Regions from separate parts of the Vibrio sp. THAF64 genome, predicted to be linked through region 1. Evidence: predicted binding sites of a transcription regulator. Region 1 holds the regulator's gene; each other region holds the start of a gene.
What was found. Region 1 encodes CRP, which controls carbon source genes, mostly activating them, when cyclic AMP is high. Its sites were predicted from a motif close to TGTGANNNNNNTCACA; they were not measured.

Region 1 (7,438 bases):
CTGAGCACACCAGTTCGCAAGATTACCTTATCTCAAACACGTCGTTTGAAAACTTCCGTGCCGTGGCAGCTAAAGCCGCATATGACCAGGCCTCTGAATCTGTGATTCTGGCACCTGATGTTGCTAAAGCACTGGAAGTGAATGAAGGCGAATACGTTCGCATGCTGGCTCAGTAATCGAAAGGAATAGAATCATGACACATTGGATTGCAGGCGAGTGGCTTGCGGGTCAGGGCGAATCGATGAACTCGATCAGCCCATACAACAATGAAGTGATCTGGCAGGGTGACAGTGCGTCACCTGCGCAGGTTGAATCGGCAGTGAGCGCTGCTCGAAACGCTTTCTTGAGCTGGAAAAAGCTGACTTACGCTGAGCGCGAAGCTGTGGTGCTGGCGTTTGCTGAGAAAGTAAAAGAGAACAGCGAGCAAATCGCTGAAATTATCGCGAAAGAAACCGGAAAACCAATCTGGGAAACGCGCACTGAAGCAGCAGCTATGGCTGGTAAGATTGCGATCTCTATCCGTGCTTACCATGACCGTACCGGTGAAGCGACGCGAGAAGCGGCAGGCAACCAGATTGTTCTGCGTCACCGCCCTTTGGGTGTAATGGCGGTATTCGGCCCTTATAACTTCCCAGGTCATTTGCCAAATGGCCACATTGTTCCGGCACTGCTTGCTGGTAACACGGTCGTGTTTAAGCCTTCAGAGCAAACGCCACTCACCGGCGAGTTCGCGATGAAACTATGGCAGCAAGCGGGCTTACCAGCAGGCGTAATCAACCTTGTTCAGGGCGCGAAGGAAACCGGTGTTGCGCTGGCAGATTCGAAAGGCATTGATGGCGTATTGTTCACGGGTAGTGCAAACACTGGTCATATCCTGCACCGTCAGTTTGCAGGGCAGCCGGGTAAAATGTTGGCGCTAGAAATGGGCGGCAACAACCCGATGGTGATCTCTGAAAACTACGGCGAGCTGGATGCAACTGTGTATACCATTATTCAGTCTGCTTTCATCAGTGCAGGTCAACGTTGTACTTGTGCCCGTCGCCTGTACGTGCCTGTTGGTGAGAAAGGCGACCAGCTGGTCAGCAAACTCGTTCAAGCAACTCAAAAGATTCGTGTTGATCAGCCATTTGCTGAACCTGCGCCATTTATGGGGCCTCAGATTTCTAAAGCAGCGGCTGACTTTATTCTTAATGCGCAAACAAACTTGCAAAGCCTTGGCGGTGTGAGCTTGCTAGAAGCGAAAGCGGGTGAAGCGGCATTTGTTTCTCCGGGCATCATTGATGTGACGCCAATCGCTGATCTGCCAGATGAAGAGTACTTTGGGCCACTACTACAAGTGGTGCGTTACCAAGGCTTGGAGAAAGCAGTTGAACTGGCAAACGATACGCGCTTCGGCTTGTCGGCAGGTCTGGTTTCAACCGATGATAGCGAGTGGGATTACTTTGTTGACCACATTCGTGCTGGCATCGTCAATCGCAACCGTCAGCTAACTGGCGCAAGCGGTGATGCACCATTCGGTGGCCCAGGTGCTTCGGGTAACCTACGCCCAAGTGCTTACTACGCAGCAGATTACTGCGCATACCCAATGGCATCAATGGAAGGTGGGGAAACTCTACTACCTGCTACATTGAGCCCGGGTGTTGAGTTATAAAAATATTTTAAGGGTTTCCCTTACCACCTCTCTTTTTGGGGAGGTTTTTAAACGTCACAGGTTGAAGGCTATCTGATCAGATTTCTGGACAAATTTGGTCAGATAGCCTCATTTATAAAATCAAATAAACAATAAATATAACTCCGTTAACGTAGACAAACCCAAACAAGGAGGCGTTATGACGCCACAAGTTTTATTCCAGTCGTTATGGAATGACTATATTCAACGCTTATGTCCCTCTGCTGATAAAGTTCACCATCTGCTTCAGGAAAATGAGCCATTGATCAATGACCACATTGCGCTGCGTACATTTAATGTCGCACCTTTGGGGATTGAGACACTGGCCAAACCGTTTATCGACGCTGGCTATAAGCCGTGCGGTGATTACGAGTTCGAAAGTAAGAAGTTAGTGGCGAAGCACTTTGAGCATCCAGACCCGAAACAGCCAAAAGTTTTTATCAGTGAGCTAAAAGTGAACGAGTGTTCTCCAGAGCTTCAGGCCATCGTTGCCAAGCTGGTTGAGCAATTGGACACCGATAAGCTAAAAGGTCATGAGTTCTTGTCTGGTGGGCGTTTATGGGATCTGAGTTTTGCTGATTACCAGTTGCTGGCAAAAGAGAGTGAATACGCTTCTTGGCTAGCAGCACACGGCTACGGTGCTAACCACTTTACGGTTAGCGTGAATCAGCTGGACGCTTTTGAAGAAGTGAAAGGTGTTAATGACCACCTACGTGAAGCTGGCTTTACGATCAATGAATCAGGCGGTGAAGTGAAAGGCTCGCCGGACGTGCTGCTTGAGCAATCTTCTACCATGGCGGATAAAGTACCAGTGACCTTCACTGAAGGGACTGAGATGGTTCCTGGTGGCTTCTATGAGTTTGCTAAGCGTTACCCAATGAGTAACGGTGAACTTTACCCAGGATTCGTTGCTGCTTCTGCTGACAAGATTTTCGAAAGTACTAACGGATAAGATAGACGAGAACGGGCTTCTCTCCCGATGGAGTCGAGAAGTCCTTTCCGGTTCCTGGATCCGATATAAACAAAAAAGCCACCAATGTTTCCATTGGTGGCTTTTAAAATTTTAGCGGTTAATCGAAATTAACGAGTTCCGTAAACAACGATTGTCTTACCATGGGCAGAAATTAGGTTCTGCTCTTCTAGCATCTTCAAGATACGACCTACTGTTTCACGAGAACAGCCAACAATCTGACCGATTTCCTGACGAGTGATCTTGATCTGCATGCCGTCTGGGTGTGTCATTGCATCTGGCTGTTTTGCCAGGTTAAGCAGTGTTTGCGCGATGCGGCCTGTTACGTCTAGGAATGCCAAGTCACCCACTTTCTGACTGGTTACCTGTAGACGGCTTGCCATTTGTGCAGACAGGCGCATTAGGATGTCAGGGTTAACTTGGATTAGCTGACGGAATTTCTTGAATGAAATTTCTGCTACTTCACAAGGAGATTTCGCACGAACCCATGCCGTACGCTCTTGGTCTTCTTCGAATAAACCAAGTTCACCGATAAAGTCACCTTGGTTTAGGTAAGAAAGGATCATTTCCTTACCTTCTTCGTCTTTGATAAGTACTGCAACAGAACCTTTAACAATGTAGTAAAGAGTCTCTGCTTTTTCGCCCGCGTGGATCAGCGTGCTTTTTGACGGGTACTTATGAATATGACAGTGTGAAAGGAACCACTCTAATGTTGGATCGGTTTGAGGTTTACCTAGAACCATAATATCTCACTTCCTCTGCAGGGTACGCTTGCTGCTTTCCATGTTTTAGCTAAGCCTTGAATCAAGACCTACTAGGATAAGAGCACTTTTCAAATGCTGCAAGCCATCTTTGTTTCGGTTTCAAATAGTATCTTTTTTTGAAATCGATTTCTTGATTTTAATCGGGTACACCTTACGATTTTGTACGCAAAAATGTGCACATGATCACGGTATGAAAAGTAATCGTGTTTATAACGCGAGTCTTAGCCAATTTTTCCGGTTTCGATTAACTGTTGCAAGATCGGGCGAACAATCAACTCGACCGCGAAACTCATTTTGCCGCCCGGTACCACGAGCGTGTTGTGGCGAGACATAAACGAACCATCAATCATTGCCAGTAGGTAAGGGAAATCGACGTTCTTAATTCCGCGCAGGCGAATCACGACAAAGCTTTCATCTAGGCTCGGTATGCCTTTGGCGTTGAGTGGGTTAGATGTGTCGACTGTTGGAACGCGCTGGAAGTTGATATGAGTTCGCGAGAACTGGGGAGTGATATAGTTAAGGTAGTCGTCCATCGAACGGACAATAGAATCCATCACGGCCTCACGAGAGTGACCACGATCTCGGGTATCTCGAACGAACTTTTGTATCCATTCCAAGTTAACAATGGGTACCATGCCAATCAGAAAGTCGACATGCTGAGCCACGTTAACATCGCCATCAACTACGCCACCGTGCAGACCTTCATAAAACAGTACATCGGAGTTCTCTGGTAGTTCTTGCCAAGGCGTAAAGGTTCCCGGCATCTGGTTGTACGGTACGGCTTCATCAAACGTGTGCAGATAACGGCGTACTTGCCCGGTTCCTTCGTTACCGTATTTACGGAAAAATTCAGCAAGCGCTGGGAAGTCGTTTGCCTGCGGGCCAAAGTAACTAATGTGACGACCCTGTTCACGGGCCTTACGAATTTCAACGTCCATCTCTGGGCGAGTAAAACGGTGAAAACTATCACCTTCTACCCAAGCGGGCTTAACGCTCATCATGTTGAACATTTTGCGGAATGCTTCAGATGTCGTGGTAGTACCTGCACCAGATGAACCAGTGACGGCAATGATCGGATGTTTTGCTGACATGACAAACCTTGTCTGTAAATAACTGTCCCTTGTTGCATGTCACTATAACACGCTTTAATGCAAGGGCACGGTATGCTGTGTTTTAAAGTTAGAACTTTTGTTTGAGCTGGATATCGACAGTTTCGTGAAGCTCAGAGAACACCACAACGGCTTCACCGGATTCAAGCTGAGCCTTAATCTGATCGACTTTATCTTGCAGGGAAATTTCCATCTCACCGTAGTCAGTGCCTTCACGCAGAACGAATTCACGAATCAGGTTTTCCAGTGTCTCTGGATCAATTTGTTGCCATGGGACGATCATAAATACCTCTGTCTTTTATGGTCGAAAGTTGGTGGGCTATTATCCAGAAACCGCCAGACTTTGATAGTAGGCAGGTAACGCTTCTTCTAACCAGAATCTTGGTTTGAGAGCACTGCCCGTTAAAAATCCGACATGACCACCTTGCTCGAACAGTCGGTAGTCTATGTTATATGGCAAGACGTATTTAGGGATGACGGCATCCGTCATGAAAGGGTCGTCTTTGGCATGAATGATTTGTGTCGGTATGCGAATGTCTTTGAGTCGATGAATACCGGAGCACCTTTGATAGTAATCCTGTGCGTCTTTAAAGCCATGTAAAGGAGCGGTAATTAAGTCGTCAAATTCAAACAGCTTAGTGACACGCTTAATGCTCTGGTAAGAGACATCGAGCTCGCCTTTAATTAGGTGATGTTTACGCAGAGCATTTTTCTTCAAAGATGAGAGCAGGTATGTTTTGTACACCTTGGAAAAGCCTTTCTCGATACGCTCTGAACAGGCTGATAGATCGAGCGGCGCCGAGACGATGGTCGCTGCAGAAAGTAGGGGCTCTTGATTATATTGCGCCAGATAGTTAGCCAGCATGTTGCCACCAAGAGAAATTCCTACCGCGACTTTAGTTTGATTCGGTAGCTGTTGATTTAGCTGCTCAAGGAAGAAACGTGCATCTTCTACTTCACCTGAATGATACGCTCGTGCACGATGGTTAGGCTTACCGCTGCAGCCGCGAAAATGCATCATCACGGACAGCCAGCCATGTTGAGAAAAGGCGTGCATCAAACCATTCGCGTAAGGACTGTAAAAGCAGCCTTCTAGTCCATGAAACAAGACAAACACAGGCTTTTTCTTAGCTTGCTCGGTTTGCCAGTCTTCACTCCAAGCCAGATCGAGAAAATCACCATCCGGTGTGCTGAGCGTTTGCCAAAGCGGTTCAAACAGCGCTTTCTTACGAATAAAACGCGGCGCCAGAGTTTGCAGATGAGGATTGGCTAATCCTTTGGCAGCAATAAATTGAGTCATAAGAACGCCTATCAGTGGGTGAGGTCATCGATGGAATGGGCAAAAACGTCGTGCAAATGTTCTCCGCCAAGCTGACGACAATATCTCAACGTCAGCGGTTCAGCTTGATTCGTCTGTAATTCTATACTGTTTATGCAGTCGACCAGATCAGACTGCTGTTGCTTTTCAAGTTGTAATTCGAACTGTAAGGATTCTCTGTAGAGGGTATCCGTTACATGGGATTTGAGTTTACGACGTAGGTCTCGATAGCTGTGTAACAGGGTTTCTGAACGACCTAGACACTCTTCGACTTTATGCCAGTCTTCATCGAGAAAGGCAGCCTGCTGCTCATCAAGCCATTTGAGTAGCAGCAGCAGGTTAACATTACCTTTGAACTGGTTTTGTAAATTGAGGCACGCATCTTTCACTTCTCGAACACTGTAATATTGCAGACTGAACTGCCATAAGCGTTCTAGGGTTAGCGATACTGATACGTGCTTTGAGCTCATTGGCTAGTAAACTCCTGTTCCATCTGCTCCAGATCTTCTTGCAGTGCCATCCACTCCATTTCGATGTCTTCCAGTTCGGTTTTGGCTTGGCTCTGGGCGGTTAATACCTGATTAAGTTTAGCTTTATTTTCCGCTTCATACAGTGAGTTATCAGATAATTGCGTCTCTGCTTCCGCTAATTGAGTGCCCAAAGTTTCCATCTGAGCTTCCAATTTGGTCAATGTCTTGCGAATCGGAGCGGTTTGTTTACGAAATTCTGCTTCGCGGCGTTTTTGCTCTTTCTTGGCAGCCGCGCTATGGGTGCTGCTCTTTTCTGGCTGGGCAGATTGTGCTTCACGGCGCTCTGCTTTTTGCTGCTCTGTCAGCCATTTATAGTAATCGTTCAGGTCGCCATCGAATGGTGCTACCTGACGATCATGGACCAAATAAAGATCATCGGTTGTGGCGCGCAGGAGATAACGGTCGTGCGAGACAATCACCATCGCCCCTTCAAATGTTTGCAGTGCGAGAGTCAGGGCCTGACGCATGTCCAAGTCTAAGTGGTTGGTCGGTTCATCGAGCAGCAGCAAGTTGGGCTTTTGCCATACGATCAGTGCCAACACTAAGCGTGCTTTTTCTCCCCCTGAGAAAGGCGCCACTTTCTCTAATGCTTTATCACCTTGAAAGCCGAAACTGCCGAGGTAATTACGCAATTCCAGTTCATTCTTATCCGGCGCGATTTGCATCATATGCTGGAGAGGCGTTTCCTCAGGGTGCAAGGTTTCGAGTTGGTGCTGAGCGAAGTAACCAATCTTAACCCCTTGCGAGTAAGTCAGATCGCCTCCTTGACTGTTGAGCTCACCTGACAGCAGTTTAATCAGCGTAGATTTACCAGCACCATTTCGGCCAAGCAGACCAATACGGCTCCCCGGAACCAGATTGAGGCGAATTTTTTCCAAGATAAGGTTGTCACCATACCCCGCAGACACCTCATCCATCATGATTATGGGATTGGGTAGCGAATCAGGATCGCGAAATTCGAAACTGAATGGGTTATCAAATTGAGCAGGTAATACCTTTTCCAAACGATCTAACGCTTTAATTCGGCTTTGTGCCTGACGCGCTTTGGAAGCTTTGTAGCGGAAACGGTCGATATACT
Region 2 (7,438 bases), on a different replicon from region 1:
AATAATCAATTTATAAATATAATCTCACGCACTATTCATTGATAAGAAAAATATCTTAAATGCAATTAAAACTTATCGTGCTTGCGTGTGCGTTACTTGGCAGCGCCTGTTCCTTTGCTACAGAAAGTATCACCTGTGAATCGAACGCCCCGGGAACCGTGCTGATCGAAGAAGAAGAGTTGTTTGTGGTCGTGAATGACCAACTTATTCGCAACTCTGATTACTGGCAAAACTTCCTTGCTGGCAATATCCAACTCTGCACTAGCCATGTCACGGATATGAGCCATTTATTTGCTAAAGACGAGTTCTTTAACCAAGACATCAGCCGATGGGATACTCGCCGCGTCATCAATATGGACGGCATGTTTTTAGGTGCTAAGCGCTTTGACCAAGATTTAACCGTTTGGGATGTTAGTAAAGTCAAACGACATACGGACTTTTCTAAAGACAGCGGTCTGTCTGAAAACGACCTTCCACAGTTTCCTCAATAACGTCTATTCAATTCTAGGAAAATACAATGAAACGTACACTTACGTCACTTTTCGTCGGCGCGTTAGCGCTCGCTGGCAATTCCGCTTTTGCCGCTGATATCTCAGTAAAATGCCCAGACCAAGCTGTCAACTCTGTGATACTTGAGAACGGGCAGGTTTACGTTGTGGTCGACAACACACTTATCAGAGACAAGACCATGTTGGATTATCTTGAACGTGGCCAGATCCGCTTTTGTACCACGCAAGTTACAGATATGAATACGGTTTTTTATAATCGAAAATCCTTTAACGCCGATATCAGTGATTGGGATACTTCAAACGTAGTAAACATGAGAGGCACGTTCCTATGGGCCGAAAAATTTAACCAGGATATTGGCCATTGGGATGTGTCAAATGTAACTAACATGTCAGCCATGTTTAGTTATGCTAAAAATTTCAACCAAAATATTGGCGATTGGAATACTTCGAGCGTTACAGACATGGAGGACCTGTTTCGATTTGCCTTAGTATTTAATCAAGATATCAGCTATTGGGATGTGTCCAATGTAACAGACATGTCAGCCATGTTTTATAAGGCGGAAGAATTCAATCAAAATGTTGGCTATTGGGATGTATCAAATGTAACAGACATGTCAGAGGTGTTTGCTTTCGCAAAGTCTTTCGACCAAAATGTTGGCTATTGGGATGTGTCAAATGTAACAAGTATGTCGGGCATGTTTAGTTGTGCCTATGAATTTAACCAAGATATTGGCCGTTGGGATATGTCTAAAGTACGTAACATGGCATCCATGTTTCATACAGCAAAAGCTTTTGATCATGATATTTCTCAGTGGGATACCTCCCAAGTAACGAATATGTCCTGGATGTTTTCACAGGCATTCACGTTTAACCAAAGTATAGCTGATTGGAACACATCAAATGTAACAAATATGTCCTATATGTTTCGCGAAGCAAACGACTTTAATCAGGATATTGGCAATTGGGATACGTCCAAAGTGACCAATATGTCCCATATGTTTCGCGGTGCATCCAACTTTAATCAGGATATTGGCAATTGGGATACGTCCAAAGTGACCGATATGCAATGGATGTTTAACAAAGCATACGACTTTAATCAGGATATTGGCAATTGGGATACGTCCAAAGTAACCGGTATGAAATGGATGTTTCGCGAAGCATATGACTTTAACCAGGACATTAGTCACTGGGATACATCAAGCGTGAAAAACATGGAACTCATGTTTGGTTCGGCAAAGGCATTTTCACAAGACCTGACTAATTGGAATGTGAGCAGTGTGACGGAGCACGCTGTGTTTGCTGAGGGCAGTGCCTTAACAGAAGATCAACTGCCTTACTTCGTTGATTGATCTCTGATCTCTAGTGTTGCTCAAAAACCAGTGTTGGTGATTCAACACTGGTTTTTTGTTTTAGGGCAAGATCAAACTGGCAATGTTAGAAAGACAAAGGCAGCTTCCAGTGAAATTGATAAAACCATAATTTTCACTTCTTTTGTATCCGGTTCCAAAATTCGCAGGTAATCAAAGTTTTCCTACTACTCATGGATTTGTTCATGGACTTATGATGGTGGCCGATCAGTTGGTGACGATAATAAGGAAATAACATGAAAAAAACATTTATTGCCGCAAGTTTGATGATTGCGATGGCGGGTACGGTTCAGGCCGCTGAATGGGGATACAAAGGTGATAAGGGACCTGAACATTGGGGAGACGTTGCAAAAGAGTGTGCGACTGGCAAAAACCAAAGCCCGATTGATATCAAGGATGTGGTTGATGCGGAGCTGATGCCACTGAACATTGAGTATCAGGGCATGGTTACTGGGCTCACTAATAATGGACACACACTTCAAGCGGTTGTTGAGGGGAATAACGCCGTGACAGTAGATGGAGTTGAGTTTAATCTGGCGCAGTTCCACTTCCATACTCCTTCAGAAAACCACATTCGTGGTCAAAACTTTCCATTGGAAGCGCACTTTGTAAATGCGGATAAAGATGGCAACCTAGCGGTCGTCGCTGTGATGTATAACGCTGCACCAGGGGAAAATAACCAGATCACACAGTTGACAGCAACCATGCCTGAGCCAGGTGAAACGGTAAGGTTACAAACGCCTTTTGCTGTAAAAGATATGCTGCCTGCAACAGGGGAGTACTACCGCTTCAATGGTTCTCTGACGACGCCACCTTGCTCTGAAGGCGTACGCTGGTTTGTTCTTAAATCCGCTCAAACATTGACGACGGAACAGGCAAAACAAATGCAGATGGTGATGGGTAACAACAACCGACCAATTCAGAAACAGAACGCTCGTGTCGTTCTAACCAACGATTAAATAATGAGGCCGGGATATCCCGGCCTTTTCAGATGTTGTGGAACAACACTTCCAATCTCAACGTGGCTTTTGCTTCTCCTTCACGCTGAGTATCTTCTTCTCGATTCCAGTTGTACTCTGGTATCACTTCATAGAATAACCACGGCCGCCAGAAGCTCTGGCGATAAGTGATAGAAACATGGGTATTTGGGATGTAATGAAAGGGGCGATTGGTTCCGGTCGTGCTAATTTGATAACTCAGTGCCTGATGGTCTGAAATGTGCTGGTATAAGGTAAACCCAGTGCCTAATTCCCAACCTTTGATATCGTCTTCATAGCTTGCGAATGAACTCCAACGAAACAAAAAATCTGGACTAATGGAATAGTCTAAATCGACTTCTGTAGATTCACCTGTGACACGCTTTCTCTGATAAATCTTTTGTGTCGCTCTGAGGACTATGTCGTCGCTAATTGGGTAGGTGTAGCTAAAGCGACCTTCAATCCCCGGCTTAGCAGTAAGCTTTATATTGAAGCTGGTTCTGGCATTGCTTAGCCAGTCATATCTCATCGCAAGCGTGCTTTCCGCATCACTGGAGTTTTGTGGAAAGAGATCGCGCAGATCATCTTCATCATCGGACTCAAAAACTACCTTGAGGCGCTTTGTGACTTTAGGCAGGTGAAAGCGCGCCTTGAAACGTGTTTTGAACTCATAACCCTTCGCTTCAACATAGGCAAAGTCATTAGTCCAGCGAACGATACTACCCGCGTTAGCGTCTTCATCGGTACGGTCATCGACAAAGAAATTATCAAACCAAACAGCGGGCTCACAAAGACGGGCATTTACATAGCTGAATGCTGAGTCGAGTATGCCTGCGCTGTCTGGTTGACTGTGGCAGGACGAGTAATCAATTTCATCTTCGGCATATGCACTCAATGAAATGGTGCAAGCAAGTAGAAGGCAATAGCGCAATTAGGCTTAATTTATAGGTTAGTTAGTGTAACTTTGAGTATGTCTTGAATCGATAAATCTTGCCAATGTATCAGGCTCAAAAAATGAAAAATGCCAGACAACTCTGGCATTTAACTTAATCAATGATGAGCGCATTAGCTACTTTGGCTAATTTTCGCGTACTGGCGGAGTAAATCCGTTAAGGTTGTGACCCATTCTAGCGCATTAGTTGGTGCCTGTTTAAGGAGTACTTCTACATGTTGGCAATGGACCTCAAGTGGTATTGCCTGTTCGAGGTGAAAGGAAACCGAATAGAAATGCCAAAGGAGCAAGCGTTGCATGCGCAGCGTGTTTTGCTGTTGATTGTCTGATTCGCTGAAAAGGGCAGGCAGTTCACTCAGTGCGATAGCGCTCATCCTCAACATGGCATCAAACTGGGCTTCTTGCAGTTTGTCTTCGGATTCAGTCTCGTCTGCATCGAACGTAAACAGTTCAGTCATTGATTCTTCTGCGATCAGTCGATGGATCATTCGTAGACTCAGTTCTTCCAGCTCTTCTCTAGGGATACTTTGTAGGGAGGAGAGGGTGTAATCGCGTTGCATAGTGATCTCTGGCGTCTGTTTAAGGGCGGGTTATTTTATACCGCTAATGGCATAAATCTAGCTCAAAATAACGCAGATCTTGTTGTGTGCTTATGCGATGCGTCTTTTCAACAGGAGGATAAACAAAACAGCCCCACCAAATGGTGGGGCAATATGTAGTTGTGTTTGCGTTGTTAGCTGCTGACGTTGTTAGAGAATCTGTCTTTGTCACTAGTACGTTAGTTGACACTTTTATAAACCTAGATGCCAAATGGTAAGTTGCCAAACTTTTTGAGTAATTGAATTCGATTACATGTTTGAAAATGTGATCTTGGTTCATGGTTTTATAGCAATGAAGTGCATATATTGGGTTTCTGTACTCAATTTTCGTCTTCTCAATTTAGCCAGTTTCAGAAGAACCTGTTCATAGAGTGAACGTTTGAACGTTTGCGTTAAAATATGTGATGAATATCTCACTCTGTACGCTATACTCTCCGCCCGGTTAAGAGCACTCGCTCTGCCAATACAAGCCGTCACATGGAATGGTGAATGACCCCACGGACCGGACCAGCTATTTTCCAATGCTTGTAGAGGTTATCTTTAATGAATGTCCTATTCGGATTAATCGGTGTTGTGGCACTGTTATTGTGTGCTGTGTTGCTGTCAGAAAGTCGCAAAGCGATCAACTGGAAAACAGTATCTCGCGCGTTGTTACTTCAGGTTGGTTTTGCAGCCTTAGTGTTGTATTTCCCTTGGGGACAAACCGCACTAACCAGTTTAAGTAATGGTGTTTCCAGCCTGTTAGGCTTTGCTGATGAAGGCATTGGATTCTTGTTTGGTGATCTAGCCAATACAGGGTTTATCTTTGCGGTTCGTGTACTTCCTATCATCATTTTCTTTAGTGCGCTTATTTCTGCACTTTATTACCTTGGCATTATGCAAAAGGTTATCGAGTTTATCGGTGGTGGTATTCAAAAGTTCCTAGGAACCAGTAAAGCTGAGTCTCTGGTTGCCACAGGTAATATCTTCCTATCTCAAGGTGAGTCTCCACTTCTTGTTCGACCTTTCCTTTCGCGCATGACTCGCTCTGAACTGTTCGCTGTGATGGCTGGTGGTATGGCTTCTGTAGCCGGTAGTGTACTGGGTGGTTATGCTGGGTTGGGTGTTGAGCTGAAGTACTTGATTGCCGCAAGTTTTATGGCCGCACCAGGCAGCTTGATGATGGCTAAGATCATTGTGCCTGAGCGTGAAACGCCAATCGATCAGTCTGATATTGAAATGGACAAAGCGCAAGACAGCAACGTAATTGACGCCCTGGCAAGCGGTGCGATGAACGGTATGAAGGTCGCTGTCGCCGTCGGTACAATGCTGATCGCGTTCGTGAGTGTTATCGCCATGGTCAACACGGGTCTGGAGAGTTTGGGTGAAGTAGCAGGTTTTAGCGGAATTACTCTGCAAACCTTGTTTGGCTACCTATTTTCTCCTCTGGCATGGGTGATTGGTGTACCGGCAAATGAAATGCTGATGGCGGGTTCTTACATTGGCCAGAAAATTGTGATGAATGAGTTTGTTGCTTTCATCGACTTTGTTGAGCACAAAGCGCTGCTATCTGAACATACTCAAGTGATCGTCACGTTTGCACTGTGTGGCTTTGCTAACATCGGTTCAATTGCTATTCAGCTTGGCTCTATCGGCGTGATTGCGCCAGAGCGTCGCTCTGAAGTTGCCAATCTCGGTATCAAAGCGGTGCTTGCAGGTACGTTAGCGAACCTTATGAGTGCTTGTTTAGCTGGTATTTTTATCCTGCTGTAATGCTTGTTTAAGTTCCAAACTAAAAGCCCGAATAGGAAACTATTCGGGCTTTTTTGTCGTAGTAAACAAAAAACGCTTAAGGATGCATTATGAACAAAGCAACATCGTCAACTTCAATTATGTTTAGATTGGGTTACTTAGGGCTATTGCCGTTCGCGTTGAGCCTAATTTGTATCGTCACTGGTGCGAGTCTTTTCGGGCTCACAGGCGAAGAAATGTTTATCTCATACAGTGTGGTGATCTTGAGTTTCTTATCAGGGGTGCTCTGGGGTAATGGCATTGACCATTCTGTAGACAAAATCAGTCGCAACGCGCTTTTACTCAGTAACTTGTTTGCTGTTATGACATGGGGCGTCTTATTGCTTTCACGTCAGAATATCGCCTTGGCACTTATATTGTTGGCAATTGGCTATTTTCTGGTTTGGTTTTCAGAAAGAGCGGTCAGAATAGCGGAGAAAGAGCGCAAACCAGCAGGCTACAAGATTCTTAGAGCAAGGCTGACTACTAGTGTTGTTATTATGCACTGCATTGCTCTCATTGCTTAAAAACTGATTTACAGCAAAACCTCTTTGTTTGGAAGGCGTAGGATAAGCGCCAGTATTTTAAAAATCATAATACAAAGAGATACCGCTATGAATGAACTGGTTCAACGTTTTCTGCGCTACGTGACCTTTAACACGCAGTCCAACCCTTCCAACCCCGCATGCCCAAGTAGTGAAGGGCAGATCACTTTTGCCCAATTCCTGAAACAAGAATTGCTGGAACTGGGTTTGAGTGAGGTGTCACTTGATGATAACGGCTATTTGATGGCGAAACTGCCAAGCAATGTTGACTACGATGTCCCGGCTATTGGCTTTGTGGCTCATATGGACACTGCACCTGATGCGTCAGGAAAAAACGTCAAACCTCAGATTGTTGAGGATTATCAGGGTGGCGATATTGCATTAGGTAAGGGGGACGAAGTACTGTCCCCAGTTCAGTACCCTGATCTACGTAGGCTTCTTGGCCACAACCTGATCACGACGGATGGAACGACACTTCTCGGTGCGGATAACAAAGCCGGTATCGCGGAAATCATTTCCGCCATTGCTGAGTTGAAAACAAATCCAGACATTCCACATGGCGATATTTGTATCGGATTTACTCCGGATGAAGAAATTGGTCGCGGTGCAGATCTGTTTGATGTGGAGAAATTTGGTGCGAAATGGGCCTACACCATTGATGGCGGCCCTGTTGGCGAACTGGAATATGAGAACTTTAATGCAACCAGTGCTGATGTGAT
Region 3 (7,438 bases), 240 kb from region 1:
CACAAGAAGCACTGTCACACGGGCCTTAGCATCATCAAAAAACTGTGTGAGCGTGTCCGTATTCCGAATGAATATCGCGATCTTGCGTTAATGGTGTGTGAGCAACACTCCAATATCCACCGAGCAGCAGAGCTTAGAGCCGATACCATTATCAAGATCCTCAATGGCTTTGATGTATGGCGTAAGCCCGAACGTTTAGAAGAAATCTTGCTGTCTTGCATGGCTGACAGCCGCGGTCGTACCGGCTTCGAAGATATTGAGTACCCTCAAAAAACTATTTTTGAGCAGGCATACCAAGCAGCACTGGCGGTTAACGTTCAAGACATCATACAAGATGGATTCAAAGGTTCCGCAATACGAGGAGAAATGGAGAAACGCCGAATAGAAGCCGTTCGGGTAACAAGAGGTTAAACATTGCATTCAAAGAAAGGCAAAACCCGAAAAACCTAGCGTTAGTGCCTGCTTGACTTACCCCTGCCTAGTCTCTTCCCTAAAAACAAAAACGCCCCCGAAACCGGAGGCGTTTTTAAAGCTTTAAGCTAATAATTCAAGCTATGAATTACTGACCTTTAACTTCTTTTAGACCGTTGTAAGGAGCTTTAGCACCTAGAGCTTCTTCGATACGGATTAGTTGGTTGCTTTCTTTTAGGTGTAGCAGCAACACGGTCAGAACGTCTCATAGTTCCTAAGCTCTAAAACGCAAAATGCCTCACTAAAAAGTGAGGCATTCATTAAAGCTTTAAAGCTAATAATGCAAACTATGAATTACTGACCTTTAACTTCTTTAAGACCGTTGAAAGGAGCTTTAGCGCCTAGAGCTTCTTCGATACGGATTAGTTGGTTGTACTTAGCAACACGGTCAGAACGGCTCATAGAACCAGTCTTGATTTGACCTGCAGCTGTACCTACCGCTAGGTCAGCGATAGTTGCATCTTCAGTTTCGCCAGAACGGTGAGAGATTACTGCTGTGTAACCTGCGTCTTTAGCCATCTTGATTGCAGCTAGAGTCTCAGTTAGAGAACCGATTTGGTTGAACTTGATTAGGATAGAGTTAGCTACGCCTTTCTCGATACCTTCAGCAAGGATCTTAGTGTTAGTAACGAATAGGTCGTCACCAACTAGTTGAAGCTTGCTACCTAGTAGTTCAGTTTGGTGCTTGAAGCCATCCCAGTCAGATTCGTCTAGACCATCTTCGATAGAAACGATTGGGAATTGGTTAGCTAGCTCAGCTAGGTAGTGGTTGAACTCTTCAGAAGAGAAAGTCTTACCTTCGCCTTTCATGTTGTAGATGCCAGCTTCTTTGTCGAAGAACTCAGATGCCGCACAGTCCATCGCTAGAGTAACGTCTTTACCTAGTTCGTAACCAGCAGCTGCAACAGCTTCTGCGATAACTTCTAGAGCTTCAGCGTTAGACTTAAGATTAGGAGCGAAACCACCTTCGTCACCAACTGCAGTGCTGTAGCCTTTAGACTTAAGAACTTTAGCTAGGTTGTGGAATACTTCTGCACCGATACGTAGACCTTCTTTAAGAGTCTTAGCGCCAACTGGTTGGATCATGAACTCTTGGATGTCAACGTTGTTGTCTGCGTGCTCACCACCGTTGATGATGTTCATCATTGGTAGAGGCATAGAGAACTGACCAGCAGTACCGTTTAGTTCAGCGATGTGCTCGTATAGAGGCATGCCTTTAGCCGCAGCAGCAGCTTTAGCGTTAGCTAGAGAAACAGCTAGGATTGCGTTAGCACCGAACTTAGATTTGTTCTCAGTACCGTCTAGCTCGATCATTACTGCGTCGATTGCAGCTTGGTCTTTAGCGTCTTTACCAACTAGAGCTTCAGCGATTTCACCGTTTACCGCTTCAACAGCTTTAAGAACACCTTTACCTAGGAAACGAGCTTTATCGCCATCACGTAGCTCAAGAGCTTCACGTGAACCAGTTGATGCGCCAGATGGAGCAGCAGCCATACCTACGAAACCGCCTTCTAGGTGTACTTCAGCTTCTACAGTTGGGTTACCACGTGAGTCGATGATTTCACGACCTAGAACTTTAACGATCTTAGACATTAATGTTTCCTCTCGTTCAAATATAAATGTCAAATTTAAAAGGCAGCAGCACAACCTTCGCCACTGCCCGTATCCTTTTTACTTCTCTAATTCGCCGCGTTGGAATTCACCAGCCGCTTTTACGAACCCTGCGAATAGTGGGTGACCATCGCGAGGTGTCGAAGTGAACTCTGGGTGGAATTGAGCCGCTACAAACCATGGGTGAGCTGGATTCTCAATAACTTCCACAAGTTTCTTATCTGCTGACAGGCCTGACACTTTTAGGCCCGCTTTTTCAATTTTTGGACGCAGATTGTTGTTCACTTCGTAACGGTGGCGGTGACGTTCATGAATCGTCGCGCTACCGTAGAGTTCACGAGCTTTAGTCCCTTTCTCTAGGTGACATAGCTGCGAACCAAGACGCATCGTACCGCCTAGGTCAGACTTTTCGGTACGTTCTTCAACTTTACCTTCGCCGTCTACCCACTCTGTGATCAAACCTACCACAGGGTACTTCGTCTCTTTGTTAAATTCTGTTGAATGTGCACCTTCCATACCCGCAACGTTACGCGCGTATTCAATCAGTGCCACTTGCATACCCAGACAAATACCTAGGTAAGGAAGCTTGTTTTCACGAGCGTATTGCGCAGCACGGATCTTGCCTTCCACCCCACGATCACCGAAACCACCAGGTACCAAGATAGCATCTAGACCTTCCAGCGCTTCTTCACCTTTGGTTTCTACGTCTTGTGAGTCAACGTACTTAATCTTAACGCTCAAACGGTTCTTCAGACCTGCGTGTTTCAGCGCTTCGTTGACTGACTTGTAAGCATCCGGCAGTTCGATGTACTTACCGACCATACCAATGGTCACTTCTGCCGTTGGGTTTGCTTCTTCATAGATAACCTGTTCCCACTCAGTCAGATCAGCTTCAGGAGCAGAAATACCGAAACGAGAACAAACTAGGTCGTCAAGACCTTGAGATTTGATCAATTGAGGGATCTTGTAGATTGAATCTACGTCCTTCATAGAGATAACCGCTTTTTCTTGCACGTTACAGAAAAGAGCGATCTTCTTACGCTCGTTCGCTGGGATCATGCGATCAGAGCGACAAACAAGAATATCTGGTTGGATACCGATAGACAGCAGCTCTTTAACTGAGTGCTGAGTCGGCTTAGTTTTCACTTCACCTGCTGCGGCAAGGTAAGGAACCAGTGTCAGGTGCATGAACATAGCACGCTCACGGCCTAGCTCTACAGCCAGCTGACGAATTGCTTCCATAAATGGTAGTGATTCAATATCACCAACCGTACCACCCACTTCAACGATAGCAACGTCATGACCTTCAGAACCTGCGATTACGCGGTCTTTGATGGCGTTAGTGATATGAGGGATAACCTGAATCGTTGCGCCTAGGTAATCACCGCGACGCTCTTTGCGTAGAACATCTGCGTAAACACGACCGGCAGTGAAGTTGTTGCGCTTAGTCATCTTGGTGCGAATGAAACGCTCGTAGTGACCAAGGTCTAGGTCAGTTTCTGCGCCATCTTCCGTAACGAACACTTCACCGTGCTGAGTTGGGCTCATTGTGCCCGGATCAACGTTGATGTAAGGGTCAAGCTTCATCATAGTCACTTTAAGACCACGAGCTTCAAGAATAGCGGCAAGAGATGCTGCTGCAATACCTTTACCTAGAGAGGATACAACCCCGCCAGTAACAAAAATGTAATTTGTCGTCATGTTTAACCTGAAATTGGTTGAATGAGGGAAATGGATTTCTTCTGGACGGGAGATAAATATACCAGAAGACCCTTATCGCCACAACGTGAAATCTATCACACTGTAATTTTTTATTTTTTGCTTCAAATCAAATTCGAGCAGCTCGATACACTGGGTTTATTGTTGCGACTCTCGCCGTTTCACCTCATCCCACATGCTATCAAGTTGCTGTAAATCGAAGTCCGTCAACTGCTTACTTTGCTCAGCCACCATCTTCTCAACACTTTTAAATCGACGAGAGAATTTGAGGTTTGCTTTGCTTAATGCCGATTCAGGATTTTGTCCAAGATGACGGCTTAAGTTGACGACCGCAAACAACAAATCCCCAAGCTCAAGCTCTACTTTTTCATCATCGGGGGCAACTTGCAGCGCCTCATCCATGACTTCATCGACCTCTTCGCGCACCTTGCCCACAACCGGACCTAGTGAGTCCCAATCAAAACCAAATTTAGCGCACTTTGTCTGAATTTTGGTCGCTCGTGAAAGGGCCGGGAGCGAACTCGGTATTGAGTCTAGGATACTTTGCTCTTTTTTGCCGACTTCGGCTTTTTCTTTGGCTTTTTCCGCTTCCCAGTTGGCGTTGATTTCTTCGTCCGATTCAAATTCAACATCAGAAAAAACATGGGGGTGACGGCGAGTCAGCTTCTCATTCACTGTGTCAACAACATCTGAGAATTCAAACAGCCCCTGCTCTTTCGCCAGTTGGCTGTAAAAAATCACCTGAAACAACAAATCCCCTAGCTCTTCCTGCAAATTCGGCCAGTCACGATTATGAATCGCATCCACCACTTCGTAGGTTTCCTCAATGGTATGAGGAACAATTGTGTCAAAGCTTTGTTTTAGGTCCCAAGGGCAACCATTCTCAGGGTCACGAAGCTGCGACATTATCGCTTCTAGTCGTTCAATCGGGTGATTCATAATCTTTGTTCCTTTAAACCTATCTAAAGAAAAAGGTGAGCGGTACAACCACTCACCTTTAAAAATTTATTGTCATCCCCAATCGCTCGTTTCACTCTAGGGAATGACTACTCTTTTTTACTAAGTAGTTGGCTCTTCTAACAAGGCAACAAACTTACGAGACTCCTGAACATAGCTTGCCTATGTGATGGAGCGAGTATAGTGAAGTTAACGCTGTTAGAAAGCCAAATACGACGTAAAAACTAGCCGAGGCGTTTTACCGACATAACATCTTTAATCTGTTCAACTCGCTTCGACACACGCTGCAGAATCTCAATGTTAGTGACCTCTAGATCAAAGTCCATAATCGATAGCTGCTTACGGTAATCAACACGGCTCTTCATGCTGGTGACTTTGATTTTCTCGTTGGCAAACAAGGTGGTGATGTCTTTGAGTAGTCCACTACGCTCCATCGCTTCCACACGGACGGTCAGGATGTAAGAACCAACAAAACCACTGCCCCAAACGGTATCGATGATACGCTCTGGAGCGTGATGACGCAGCTCTTCAAGCTGTTCACAGTCGGCGCGGTGAACCGAAATACCTCGACCTTGAGTGATATAACCTGCGATTTCATCCCCTGGAATCGGCTGACAGCAACGCGCAAGGTGCGTCATCAGGTTATCAACCCCTTCCACAACCACTGCGTCTTTCTTAGGACGGCTTTGCGCAGGCGCTTTGGTTTCAGCTTCCTGTAACTTCTCTAGCGCTTGCTGATCTTCTTCCTCGGCAGTGGGCTTATTCACCAAGGCATTAATGTGGTTAATGATCTGGTTGATACGCAAGTCACCACTGCCGACACCAACATACAATTCGTCGGCACTGTTGACGTTAAAGCGCTTCAACGCATACTGCTCGGCGTCTTTCAGTGTCGCGTTGATTTTGGCCAGCTCGGCTTCAAGAATCTCTCGGCCCGCTTCTAGGTTCTTTTCACGTGATTGTTTACGGAACCAAGCATTGATCTTAGCGCGCGCTCGACCAGATGTGACAAATCCCATTGATGGATTCAGCCAGTCACGAGATGGATTCGGCTCTTTAGCCGTGATGATTTCGACCTGATCGCCCATCGTCAGTTTATGGGTAAACGGTACTATACGCCCTGCAACTTTGGCGCCGATACAACGGTGCCCGACTTCTGAGTGAATGTGGTAAGCAAAATCAAGTGGCGTCGCGCCCATAGGCAGGTCGACCACATCGCCACGAGGCGTAAACGCGTAAACGCGATCATCAAATACCTGACTACGTACTTCATCAAGCATTTCGCCGGAATCTGACATTTCTTCCTGCCAATCAAGCAGTTTACGCAGCCAAGTAATTTTCTCGTCGTAGCCACTTCGGCCACCGCCACCTTCTTTGTATTTCCAGTGCGCTGCAACGCCAAGCTCCGAGTCTTCGTGCATGTCTTTAGTACGAATCTGGATCTCGATGGTTTTCCCTTCAGGGCCAAGAATCACAGTGTGGATTGACTGATACCCGTTCGGTTTTGGGTTCGCAACGTAATCATCAAATTCACTTGGTAGGTGTTTGTATTTGGTATGAACAGCGCCTAGTGCTGCATAACAATCCTGAAGTTTGTCGGCGATAATACGAACAGCGCGAACATCAAACAGTTCGTCAAATGCCAGACTCTTCTTCTGCATTTTGCGCCAGATACTGTAAATGTGCTTAGGACGCCCACTTACTTCTGCATTGATGCCTGAAGAGGTAATTTCATTCGAGAGGTCATCCACAAAATCCGTAATGTACTGCTCACGAACGATGCGACGCTCAGAAAGCTGTTTCGCGATCTGTTTATAGGTATCAGGCTGTTGATAACGGAAAGCGTAATCTTCAATTTCCCATTTCAACTGACCAATGCCAAGACGGTTTGCCAGAGGCGCGTAGATGTTTGAACACTCTTTCGCCGCAGCTTGGCGCACTTCGTCCGGGGCTTTCTTTACCTCGATCAGATTACAGATGCGTTCAGCAAGCTTGATGACCACGCAGCGGAAGTCATCGACCATCGCTAATAGCATACGGCGAACATTATCTACTTGAGCCGAGGCAGCGCTGCCTTCCATAGTGACATTGAGCTGTCCCAGTGCCGCCATTTCCTCAACGCCATCAATCAATTTGATCGTTTCTTTGCCGAAATCCTCTTCCAGTGCTTCACGTTCATAAGCCCCACTGGACACCACTGGAAACAACAAAGCAGCCACTAAGGTGGCTTTGTCCATGGAGAGAGTAATGAGAATTTCGATCATTTCACGCCCACGCCATAACAGCAGTGGGCCTTGATCGTTGTCTTGTAGAATGGTTTCACAATGTCGATATACCTCTTTAAGGCGTTTCGACACTTTATTGTCTTGCTCTAGGCTCGCAATCCAATTATCTAGTTCAAACTGTTCGTCTTGATTCAAATGTGCGCTTCTTACCGCAACCATCGTCTTCGTCCTGTAATACTTTTTATCTTCGACCTACCCCGTGTTGAGACTGCTCACCACGGGCTAAGTTCGCATTAATCCTTCACAAAAAGCGCCATTGATTCTAAGTGACTGGTATGGGGGAACATATCTAACATACCCAGTTTCTTTAACTCGAATCCCTGACTTAGCAAGCTCTGAGAATCTCGGGCTAGAGTAGCAGGATTGCAAGAAACATAAACGACTCTTGTCGCACC

Region 2: the regulator CRP is predicted to act here: its motif matches at 4,805-4,820, upstream of FIU99_RS18600 (NupC/NupG family nucleoside CNT transporter).
Region 3: the regulator CRP is predicted to act here: its motif matches at 3,868-3,883, upstream of FIU99_RS02595 (CTP synthase).

The regions. Positions count from the first base shown of each region.
Region 1 is NZ_CP045355.1:308,077-315,514, forward strand. It holds gene astA (arginine N-succinyltransferase) at 1-176, shown strand, start outside; gene astD (succinylglutamate-semialdehyde dehydrogenase) at 194-1,651, shown strand; gene FIU99_RS01350 (DUF1338 domain-containing protein) at 1,830-2,621, shown strand; gene crp (cAMP-activated global transcriptional regulator CRP) at 2,750-3,382, opposite strand; gene FIU99_RS01360 (phosphoribulokinase) at 3,625-4,494, opposite strand; gene FIU99_RS01365 (YheU family protein) at 4,583-4,795, opposite strand; gene FIU99_RS01370 (hydrolase) at 4,835-5,812, opposite strand; gene FIU99_RS01375 (TIGR02444 family protein) at 5,824-6,300, opposite strand; gene FIU99_RS01380 (ABC transporter ATP-binding protein) at 6,297-7,438, opposite strand, start outside.
Region 2 is NZ_CP045356.1:447,470-454,907, reverse strand. It holds gene FIU99_RS18625 (BspA family leucine-rich repeat surface protein) at 60-491, shown strand; gene FIU99_RS18620 (BspA family leucine-rich repeat surface protein) at 518-1,858, shown strand; gene FIU99_RS18615 (carbonic anhydrase) at 2,113-2,835, shown strand; gene FIU99_RS18610 (hypothetical protein) at 2,864-3,748, opposite strand; gene FIU99_RS18605 (hypothetical protein) at 3,919-4,365, opposite strand; gene FIU99_RS18600 (NupC/NupG family nucleoside CNT transporter) at 4,948-6,156, shown strand; gene FIU99_RS18595 (DUF3429 domain-containing protein) at 6,246-6,701, shown strand; gene pepT (peptidase T) at 6,789-7,438, shown strand, end outside.
Region 3 is NZ_CP045355.1:544,559-551,996, reverse strand. It holds gene FIU99_RS02605 (multifunctional CCA addition/repair protein) at 1-411, shown strand, start outside; gene eno (phosphopyruvate hydratase) at 766-2,064, opposite strand; gene FIU99_RS02595 (CTP synthase) at 2,143-3,783, opposite strand; gene mazG (nucleoside triphosphate pyrophosphohydrolase) at 3,940-4,740, opposite strand; gene relA (GTP diphosphokinase) at 4,983-7,202, opposite strand; gene rlmD (23S rRNA (uracil(1939)-C(5))-methyltransferase RlmD) at 7,277-7,438, opposite strand, start outside.